Regions from separate parts of the Bacillus sp. NP247 genome, predicted to be linked through region 2. Evidence: riboswitches for the same ligand, from Rfam matches in the RefSeq annotation. Region 2 holds a riboswitch; each other region holds the start of a gene.
What was found. A riboswitch is a leader RNA that binds a small molecule or an ion and turns the genes downstream of it on or off. The one in region 2 is predicted to bind magnesium.

Region 1 (3,292 bases), 1.6 Mb from region 2:
TCCCTGTATATCTTTCTCTACAATCCGATATCCGAAACATTCGATTCCGTGTGATAACCTTTTTGTTTCTACACAGAATTCATTATCCTCAAACACAATACCTTCTTCCGTAATCTCAACGATTTCAAGTGGATATTTAACATGTGTCGTACTTACTAATAATGCTACTTCAATAAATTGTTTAATTCCTTTTGGGCCGTACACTGTTAACGGCGTCGTTCCTCCTTGAAAAGAACGGCTCCCTAATAAACCAGGCAGACCAAAAATATGATCTCCATGTAAATGGGTAATAAATATTTTTTCAATGCGTCTTGGGCGTACAGATGTATGTAAAATTTGATGCTGAGTCGCTTCACCACAGTCAAATAGCCACGTTTGCCCTCGTTCTTCTAGCAATTGTAAGGCGATTGCTGAAACGTTCCTTCCTTTTGAAGGAACACCTGCACCAGTTCCTAAAAATACAAATTCCACTTTCTTTCCTCCAGCTCTTTATATAATCTATCTTTCATCTTACGGAATGTTATTTCAAATGGCAAATTGAATTTACATAACCAATCATCTAGACAACTATATAACACGAACATTACAAATAAAAAACTTAACAATCGTTCGTGTTTTGTAGTAGAATAATACTATCACATTTAAAGGGAGCGTTTTATTATGAAAGAAGTATTTCGTTTACAAACTGATTTTTCATCTTCATTTGACCGCTGGGTAAGTTCTTTCGTTTCTGATCACCCAGCACAACTAGAGTGGACTACTTTAAAAGAATTAATTCATGAATATACAACATCACATACAAATGAGACGTTGCCATCATATATTTCTTCCGCTTTAACATATTACGCACAACGCGTTTCAACAACAAACAGTTCAGAGATTGTCATTTTTGAAAATCCTACAATCTCGTAATCTATAAAAAAAGCACTGTAATCAGTGCTTTTTTTTATGTTCATTAATTTTAAATTTTCACATCTTACTTCATACTATATACCAATCATAAATCTATTTAATTTTTCAAAAAACAGATTAAAAAGATATTGACACTACGATTTCACAGTGCTAACATTCAACATGTAATTGAATATGGTCTCTGTTAGGTGAGGCTCCTGTATAGAGAAACGCTGCTGCCCAAAAATGTCGAGAGACGCCAATGGGTCAACAGGAAAGGTCGGAATGAAGGCCTTTCTTAACGTAGCTGGTTTCAGTACCTATGCTATACAGTGCTAAAACTCAACGAGGGAGAGGTGCGTATGTTTTGTCATACACAAAAACTGTTTTTATCTATGTTTAATAACAGTCTTTGTTGTTGACTCTTTTTGACTGCGAATTCAGACCTTTACTCGTTTTGAGTAAAGGTCTTTTTTATATCTTTATGCACCTTACTATGAAACAAACATAGCATATTCAGAAACTATTAAATTGTACGGAGGTGAGGAACAGTGGCAAGTGATGATTCGGCCCAGATACCCATATGTTTTACGTTAATATTTCACCATGTAGGTAGGAAAGAAGCTGTTCCTCCCTGTTTAAAATAGTCGAGTAACAGATTGTTTCCTCCTTCATGAAAAGGAGGAACTACCAATGTTAAATTTACAAAGACAAGAAACGAAGCATGCTTACGATCAAGATAGCATGAAAGCAAATAACGAATTATTAGTGGAAGTTGCAACACAGGATGTATACTCTGCGTTAAAACTCTTAGAAACAACACAAGATGGACTCTCTAAACAAGAAGCGTCTCGTAGACTTTCTTTATATGGTCCGAACGAAATCGCTCATAATAAAACATTGCCGTGGTACATTCAATTTCTGCTGGCATTTAAAAATCCATTTATTTTTGTTTTATTAGCTCTTGGAGCACTCTCGTTTTTCACAGATGACATACAAGGAACAATTGTCGTATCTGTAATGGTACTGCTAAGTGCAACGATTCGCTTTCTACAAGAATTCCGCTCTCAGAAAGCGGCAGATAAGTTAAAGGCTATGGTTCGAACAACCGCGAGTGTCTTTAGAATAGATGGATTTATACATGAAACAAAAAACATAACCAATTTAAACCGTAATCATACAATGGAAATTCCAATTGAAGAACTTGTTCCTGGCGATATTATTTCACTTTCAGCCGGTGATATCGTTCCAGCTGATGTGCGGATTTTATCCGCTAAAGATTTATTTGTTAATCAATCTTCTTTAACAGGGGAAGCACTTCCTGTAGAAAAATACGAGAACTGCTACCATACGGAAAATAAACATATATTACCGAAAAACATGAAAAAAAATTACAATCCGCTCGATATGGAAAACCTTTGCTTTATGGGTACAAATATTGTTAGCGGTAGCGCAAAAGCTGTTGTTGTTTCAACTAGTACGGATACGTATTTCGGCTCTTTAGCAAATAAGGTTATCGGAAAACGTGCAGAAACAAGCTTTGATAAAGGCGTGAACAAAGTAAGTTGGCTCTTAATCACATTTATGCTTATTATGGCACCCATTGTCCTTCTCATTAATGGATTTACAAAAGGAGATTGGCAAGAAGCTTTCTTCTTTGCTATTGCCGTTGCAGTTGGTCTTACACCTGAAATGTTACCAATGATTGTAACTGCTAATTTAGCTAAAGGTGCCGTGAACATGTCTAAACAAAAAGTAATTGTAAAACAGCTAAACTCAATTCAAAACTTAGGTGCTATGAACATCCTTTGCACGGATAAAACTGGAACTTTAACAGAAGATAAAGTCGTCCTTGTTCGTCATTTAGATCCTAACGGAAATGAATGCAATCGCGTCTTACAATTTGCGTATTTAAATAGCTTCTACCAAACTGGATTGAAAAATTTAATAGATAAAGCTGTCATTGAACATACAGAGGAAAACCATAAGTTTGATCCATCAACTTTTCAAAAGCTAGATGAAATTCCATTCGATTTCGCTCGTCGCCGCATGTCTGTTATCGTGAAAGATATTTCAGGTGAACAGACAATGGTTTGTAAAGGTGCCGTAGAAGAAATTTTATCAATTTGTAATTACACTGAAGTGGATGGGCAAATTGTCCCTCTTACTGAAGAAATGAGAGCAAATGTAAAACATCTTAGCGAAACTTTAAACAGTGAAGGAATGCGTGTCATCGCTGTAGCATACAAGAAAGATAACAAACCTTATCATAAAGCTTATGCAGTACAAGATGAATCCGCTATGATCCTTACTGGATATATCGGCTTTTTAGATCCGCCTAAACCATCTGCTGCTTCTGCAATTCAAGCATTGCATAAACACGGCGTACAAGTAAAAATCT
Region 2 (3,292 bases):
CAATTAACAATGGAATAAAGAACGCCAATGCAACTACATGAGTCAAAGTTTCTTCATAATGTCGAAGTACAGAACCAGTATATGCTTCTGCTACAAACAGAAGTAATAACCACCCTATACGTTTACGGTATATTTGCCAAATAGAGGTTTCGAAATATGGCTTATCTAATGGGGTGCTCCCTCCTAATTTTTGAATATCTTCAGTTGCTTCTTCTTCGAAAACATCCATTGCATCATCGAAGGTTATGATACCTATCATCCGATTATCCATCGTTGTTACAGGTATAGCGGATAAATCATAATCCATTAGCTTTTGTACAGCTTCCTGTTGGTCTAGGTCCACTGAAACTGAAATAACATCCAATGCCATTATTGATGATAAAGTCTTATCATCTGAAGCTAGCAATAATTCACGAATAGAAACAATTCCATTAAGCTGACCACGCGAATCAAGAACATAAATATACGAAATTGATTCTACCCCTGCTCCAATTTTTCTAATATGTGAAAGCGTATCTTTCACTTTCCAATTTTCCCTGGCAGCAATATAGTCAATTGTCATCAAACTGCCCGCTGTTCCAGATTGAAAAACCAGCAGACTTCTAATTCTTTGTTGAGATTCTTCAGACAAAAGTTGTATCAGTTTTTCAGCCTGAAGTGGATGAATTGAAAGAATTACATCAACAAGGTCATCAATAGATTGCCTAGCTAATAGCCCTTCTCCTTTATCCACAGGCAAGTTGGTGCAAATATTATATTGCTCCTCTGGAGTAAGGTAACTAAGAATTTTCGCACCTTTTTCAGCAGGAAAACATTTCATTAAAGATATCTGATCTTTATGATGAAAATCTTTCATTTCCATTGCAATATCATAGGATTGAGTTTTTATAAGTTCTCCTACTAAGTGGATGTCTTTTGTCGTTAATAATCGTTGTAAACATTTTTTCATCGTAATTCCTCCTTAAGGACAGTGGTACTTGTTATCATTTTCCCACTTTTGGGAAAACAAATTTCTTAATAAATATGGGATCAATATCATCAATCATTAGTTTTCCCCCCTTTTATAAGAGATTTATTACAAATAAAATTTCGCATATAAAAAACCTCCCCTAGTGATTCAACTAGAGGAGGCTGATTTTAAAAAAGACATAGCTAAATAAAGCTCATTCCCCCTAGTTGAGTTTTGGCACTATACAACGTAAAGGATGAATCATTCATCACTTAGCTATCTTAAGAAGAGCCTTAATCCGACAATTCCTGTTCTACCCATTGGCATCTTTCGATATTTTTGGGCAATAGCCTGTGTTTGTATAGGAGCCTCACCTAACAGGTTATAAATATTTAAAATTTTTTGCTTGTTTCGTGTTAAAGCATATCCACTATTTTTGAACTTGTCAAGTAATAATAAAACTTATTTCTCCACCTTTTGATATCAAAACATTCCCAAATCATAGATATAAACATCTGTATAATAGTTTATATTTATACAACGAATTTTACAATTTATACACTAAATTTTTAAAATTATAAACTATAAAATTAATTTATTTTTATTATTACACGTGTCTTGACGCTTTATTATTGAAGATTGATGTAAAAATAAAAAATTTAAAACCAAAGACGTCTGATAGATAACAAAAATTTCAACTTGATTCTCTCTCATTTTCACTATAACCTGTATCTTGTACAAAGGGATAAATTTTAAACACATTATTTTCACAGTAGATAAACACACAACATGTAATTTGCTTATTTCTGCAAATAATATATGTCTCTGTTAGGTGAGGCTCCTGTATAGAGAAACGCTGCTACCCAAAAATGTCGAGAGACGCCAATGGGTCAACAGGAACGGTCGAATTAAGGCCCTTCTTAATGTAGCTGGTTTTAAACCTATGCTGTACAGTGCTAAAACTCAATGAGGGGGACTTTTATGATAAAACGACTTGTTTAGCTTTTTCTTAGCAAGGTTTGTTTGTCTCGAAAAAGGCCTTTACTCATATGAGCAAAGGCCTTTTTAATGTGAATATAGTACAAAAAGAAAGGGTGAATCTTCATGAAAAAAAATTGGATCTATCACAATAAAATAAAAGTTATTTTGGGTACGTTATTTTTTATTTCCCTATTGGGAGGAACATATATATACTCTCAATTTTATAACTTTAGTGATAAAACATATCGTGAACTCGAAAGAGGACGCAAATCTATGAAAAGAGAACATAAAATATCCCCTTTAAAAGATAATATTTCCATCTTAATCATGGGAGAGGATAATAGTGAAACAAGAGAAGGAGAATATGGAAAAAACGCAAGGTCAGATGCATTAATGGTTGCTACGATTAATAAAGAAACGGCAGCAATAAATTTGTTAAGTATTCCACGTGATACTCGAGTCTATATACCAATAAAAGCAAAAGAAGATAAAATTGCACATGCGCATGCATTTGGTGGTATAGATAGTACAATAGATACCGTTGAAAAGTTTTTGGATATTCCCGTTGATTATTATATTAAATTTAATTTTGATTCATTCTTAAGTCTTATTGATACGATTGGAGGAATTGATGTAGATGTTCCCGTCACATTTACAGAACAGGACAGCCAAGACCAAGCTGATGCTATTCATTTGGAAAAAGGATATCAGCACCTAAATGGCGAACAGGCCTTAGCCTTGACTAGGACACGCCATATTGATAATGATTTTATGCGTGGACAACGGCAGTTATTAGTTATAGAGGCGATTGGAAATAAAATATTAACCATGAACTCATTAAGCAAGTTTAATAGTATATTAGATACAGTTAGTCCACATATGTCTACCAATTTATCCACAACAGATATGTTCTCTATTGCTAAAACTATGATGGACCACTCACCTAACATTAACAAAAGGCAGATTAAATGTAATGATAAATATATAGATGGTATATACTATGCACAACCTGATAAAGAAAGTGTTCAACAGATTTCGAAAGATTTAAAACAAGAATTACAAAAAAAATAAGAATTTTTTAATATATTTTATTTCAGACAAGATTTATAAATATAAAAATGATATATAGATTTTCTTATATAAATCTCTCGCAATATTTGAAATTTAATTATAAAAAAGTAGAAAGCATTCTTGCTAACAAGAATGCTTTCTGTTTTACACGAGTCTTTTAGTAACTATTTATTTTTAGTAAAAAGGATATAACTAGGGGCATAATATACCCATTGTTCATCACCAATACTTAACCATCCATTTTGTTCCTTGTATACAGAATATGATTCATTTTTACTTAGTTTACGAATT
Region 3 (3,292 bases), 860 kb from region 2:
GAAAGACCGATTCATTCTAAATCGGTCTTTCTAGTATTTATAACATGTTTATTAATATTTCAGGTCTTCCCCAATTCATTTCTTCGCAAACGAATCGTAGTTTTTCTTCGTTCATTGTGTGTAATCCTTCTTCTAATGAGCATGAAATTGGAACTTCACAATGAATTTGCGCTAATTGTAAAGAGATATTTAAATTCTCTAAATCACTTTCAATTTTTGTGCGCTGGGCTTTCGTTAATGATGCTATATTTTCTAGTACTGCCGATACTGTGCCGTATTCTTGGATAAGCTTATACGCTGTTTTTTCACCAATACCTTTTACACCCGGATAATTATCACTTGTATCTCCCATGAAAGCTTTCGCATGCACAATTTGCCAAGGTTCTACACCTTTCTCTTCCATGATTTTTTCCGGTGTGTAATACTCGTAATTTCCAATTCCTTTACGAAGAAGCATAACTGTAACATTCGTATCAACAAGTTGAAGTAAATCTGTATCACCTGTCAAAATATAAACTTCCGCTTCATTGCAATATTGTTTTGCAAGCGTACCAATACAATCATCCGCTTCATAACCTTTCATACCGATCACAGGCATAGATAATTTCGCAGTCATTTCTTGTACTAAATCAAATTGCGGAATTAATTCTTCCGGCGGTGCTGCACGATTCGCTTTATAATTCGAGAAAGATTCCGTTCTAAATGTCGTACTTCCCATATCCCAGCACGTTACAATGTGCGTTGGTTCGATTGCTTGTGTTGCTGTTAATAAATGCTTCATATAACCATGAATCCCATTCGTCGGGGTACCATCTTGTCGTTTCATAAATTGTCCATATACACTTGTTGCGTAAAAAGCACGAAATAATAGTGCCATACCATCAACTAATAATACTTTTTTCATAATTCCTCTCCTACTAACAAAAAATAATAACCTCACGTTATCACGTAAGGTTATATATAGATTACCATTCTACGTTTTTATTCAACTTTGTCTATTATACATTGTTTTTGTATATTTAGCATCATTAACACATTAAGACATTCTACCGCAACAAGTATGAAGTATTCCTGAATACGTATTTTTACCTGTCGAAACAACTACAGCCTTTGCATTTCCGTCAACAATATACGTACCTTTGAAACATACATTTTCAAGTTCAAGTGGATTATAGTCTTTCATCCGTTTTAATGGAATAAATCTTTTACGTTCAAGATGATAGCAACTTTCAAATTTCTCAATACTCGCATCGTTTCCTGTCAGCACAGATTCATTTACTAATAAATCATTTGCATAAATAATACGTACATCTGCCGGTACTATATCACCTTCTTCAAGAAAAATCATATCTCCAGGTACAAGCTCTTGTACTGGCAATTTCATCATTTTTAATTCACTGTTTAACCCTGTTACGCTAGAGGCTTCTACTCTAGAAACAGTAACTGTTTCACATTGTAATTCATCACGTACATTTTGTTTAGAAAGACCTGGAATCATTCCACTTAGCTTTATCATTACTTCCGCAATACGCGCTCTTTTTGAAATTAATTCATTTCGGCCGTATACTTGAATACGTTTTTGTGCTTCTTTCACAGATAGTCCGTCTCTTGTTGTTTTAAAATACGCAAATACAGATTTTACATCTCTCGTTGCAATTTCAATTAATAAATCTTTATTTTTTTGGAGCATTATTTGTTCTTTTATTGATTTTTTACTTAGTTTATATGACGTGTTACCCACAGTTTTGTTTGCATATAACATATTATCGTCTCCTCCTTTATAACATAGGAAGAAACGCTTTGTTTCTCGATTTATCCACTTTACCGTGAAAATGTCTAGCGCTTAAATACTCGAATAAACGCTACATCATGATAAATATAGAGGGAGGAACAAGTCGTTTCCTGCCTACATCATATATTTTTGATTTGAAGCATATGGGTAACGGAACCGAGTCAGAATTTGACATGCTCCTCACCTCCTCGTTTATTTTTTAGTTATAATCTATACTATGAAATTACTCATAGCTTTGTAACAAAAAAGACCCTTACTCATAAGAGAGCAAAGGTCATTGCATACACAAATAAGCGATTCCTAATATAATTAGAAATCTACGGACCTCTCCCTCGTCGAGTTTTAGCACTGTATAGCATAGGTTCATTACCAGCTACGTTAAGAAAAACCTTAATTCGATCATTCCTGTTGACCCATTGGCGTCTCTCGACATTTTTGGGCAGTAGCATTTCTCTATACAGGAGCCTCACCTAACAGAGACTTATTTTAATTACATAGAAAATGTTACTCTTATTTAAAATAGATGTCAACACTTTGTATGGAAACTTTTCCTTACAAGTTCAATTATGACAGAAAGTAAAGATGTTTGGAATTACGAGGATATCTTACCCTCTCTCCATTCAGATATTATATATATTCAACAGGATGGAATACATTTGGAATTCACCCTAGATTCAAGAGAAATTGATTAAGACCGCAAGTGCTATATTTATTATGGGAACTTTACAGGTAAATCGAGATAACATGAGCATATTTATTCAACAAAAAAACCTTACGTATAAAACGTAAGGTTTTTTATATAGTCCCACATATGCCGTTATCTATAGATGTCCATAAACCTGCTCTCACAGGTGGATGTTCTCACAAATGTTTGTAACTTCCTTCTTAAAAAGATGGCCTGCTATCTACATTTAAATATTGAACTTCCATATTATACTTATTGGTTTAAGACATACACAAGCTACGTACACCGTAGGAATTTTATATAATATTAGTTGAAATAAGACCCCCGCAAGTGCCGTCCCTCGTAAATGTCCAAAAACCCGCTACTCGCAGGTGGATGCCCTCACAGTTACCGTATATCTTCCTCCACAAGGAAGGCTTGATAATGGTCACTAAATATTGAGCTTCCGTAAAACTAACATCGGTTTTAGACATAAATAAGTTACGCACACCGCAGGATGTATTATTTACTTGTCGTTATATTATCACATTGTTTCCAATGTGTAAAATATAATATTTTTGAAGCAATCTCTTGCTTGTGACCTTATTTTAATACAAATTATTTTTGCATGCAAGTGATTAATCTTCTTCTTTTGCAATTTGATTTTCTGGATAAGAAATCCAATCACTCCAGCTACCTGCATACAATTTAACATTTTGAAAACCAGCTAATTTTAATGCAACTATATTTGGACATGCTGTAACACCAGAGCCACAATATACAATTGTTTCCTTATCTTTCGAAAGAGTTTTGAAACGTTCTTGTTGCTGGGCTTC

Region 1: linked by a shared signal. The riboswitch ahead of mgtA (magnesium-translocating P-type ATPase) and the one ahead of KPL75_RS26305 (LCP family protein) in region 2 are both predicted to bind magnesium.
Region 3: linked by a shared signal. The riboswitch ahead of KPL75_RS22015 (P-type ATPase actuator domain-containing protein) and the one ahead of KPL75_RS26305 (LCP family protein) in region 2 are both predicted to bind magnesium.

Annotation. Positions count from the first base shown of each region.
Region 1 is NZ_CP076653.1:1,402,645-1,405,936, forward strand. Features, by position in the region: gene rnz (ribonuclease Z) at 1-471, opposite strand, end outside; gene KPL75_RS07300 (DUF3932 family protein) at 661-912, shown strand; M-box (ykoK) riboswitch at 1,086-1,251, shown strand; gene mgtA (magnesium-translocating P-type ATPase) at 1,585-3,292, shown strand, end outside.
Region 2 is NZ_CP076653.1:5,073,009-5,076,300, reverse strand. Features, by position in the region: gene mgtE (magnesium transporter) at 1-949, opposite strand, end outside; M-box (ykoK) riboswitch at 1,162-1,338, opposite strand; M-box (ykoK) riboswitch at 1,767-1,930, shown strand; gene KPL75_RS26305 (LCP family protein) at 2,054-3,001, shown strand; partial or broken gene KPL75_RS27600 (S-layer homology domain-containing protein) at 3,166-3,292, opposite strand, start outside.
Region 3 is NZ_CP076653.1:4,210,856-4,214,147, reverse strand. Features, by position in the region: gene KPL75_RS22020 (5'-3' exonuclease) at 38-904, opposite strand; gene KPL75_RS22015 (P-type ATPase actuator domain-containing protein) at 1,037-1,762, opposite strand; M-box (ykoK) riboswitch at 2,114-2,277, opposite strand; RNA gene ssrS (6S RNA) at 2,591-2,774, opposite strand; RNA gene ssrS (6S RNA) at 2,796-2,978, opposite strand; gene KPL75_RS22000 (sulfurtransferase) at 3,095-3,292, opposite strand, start outside.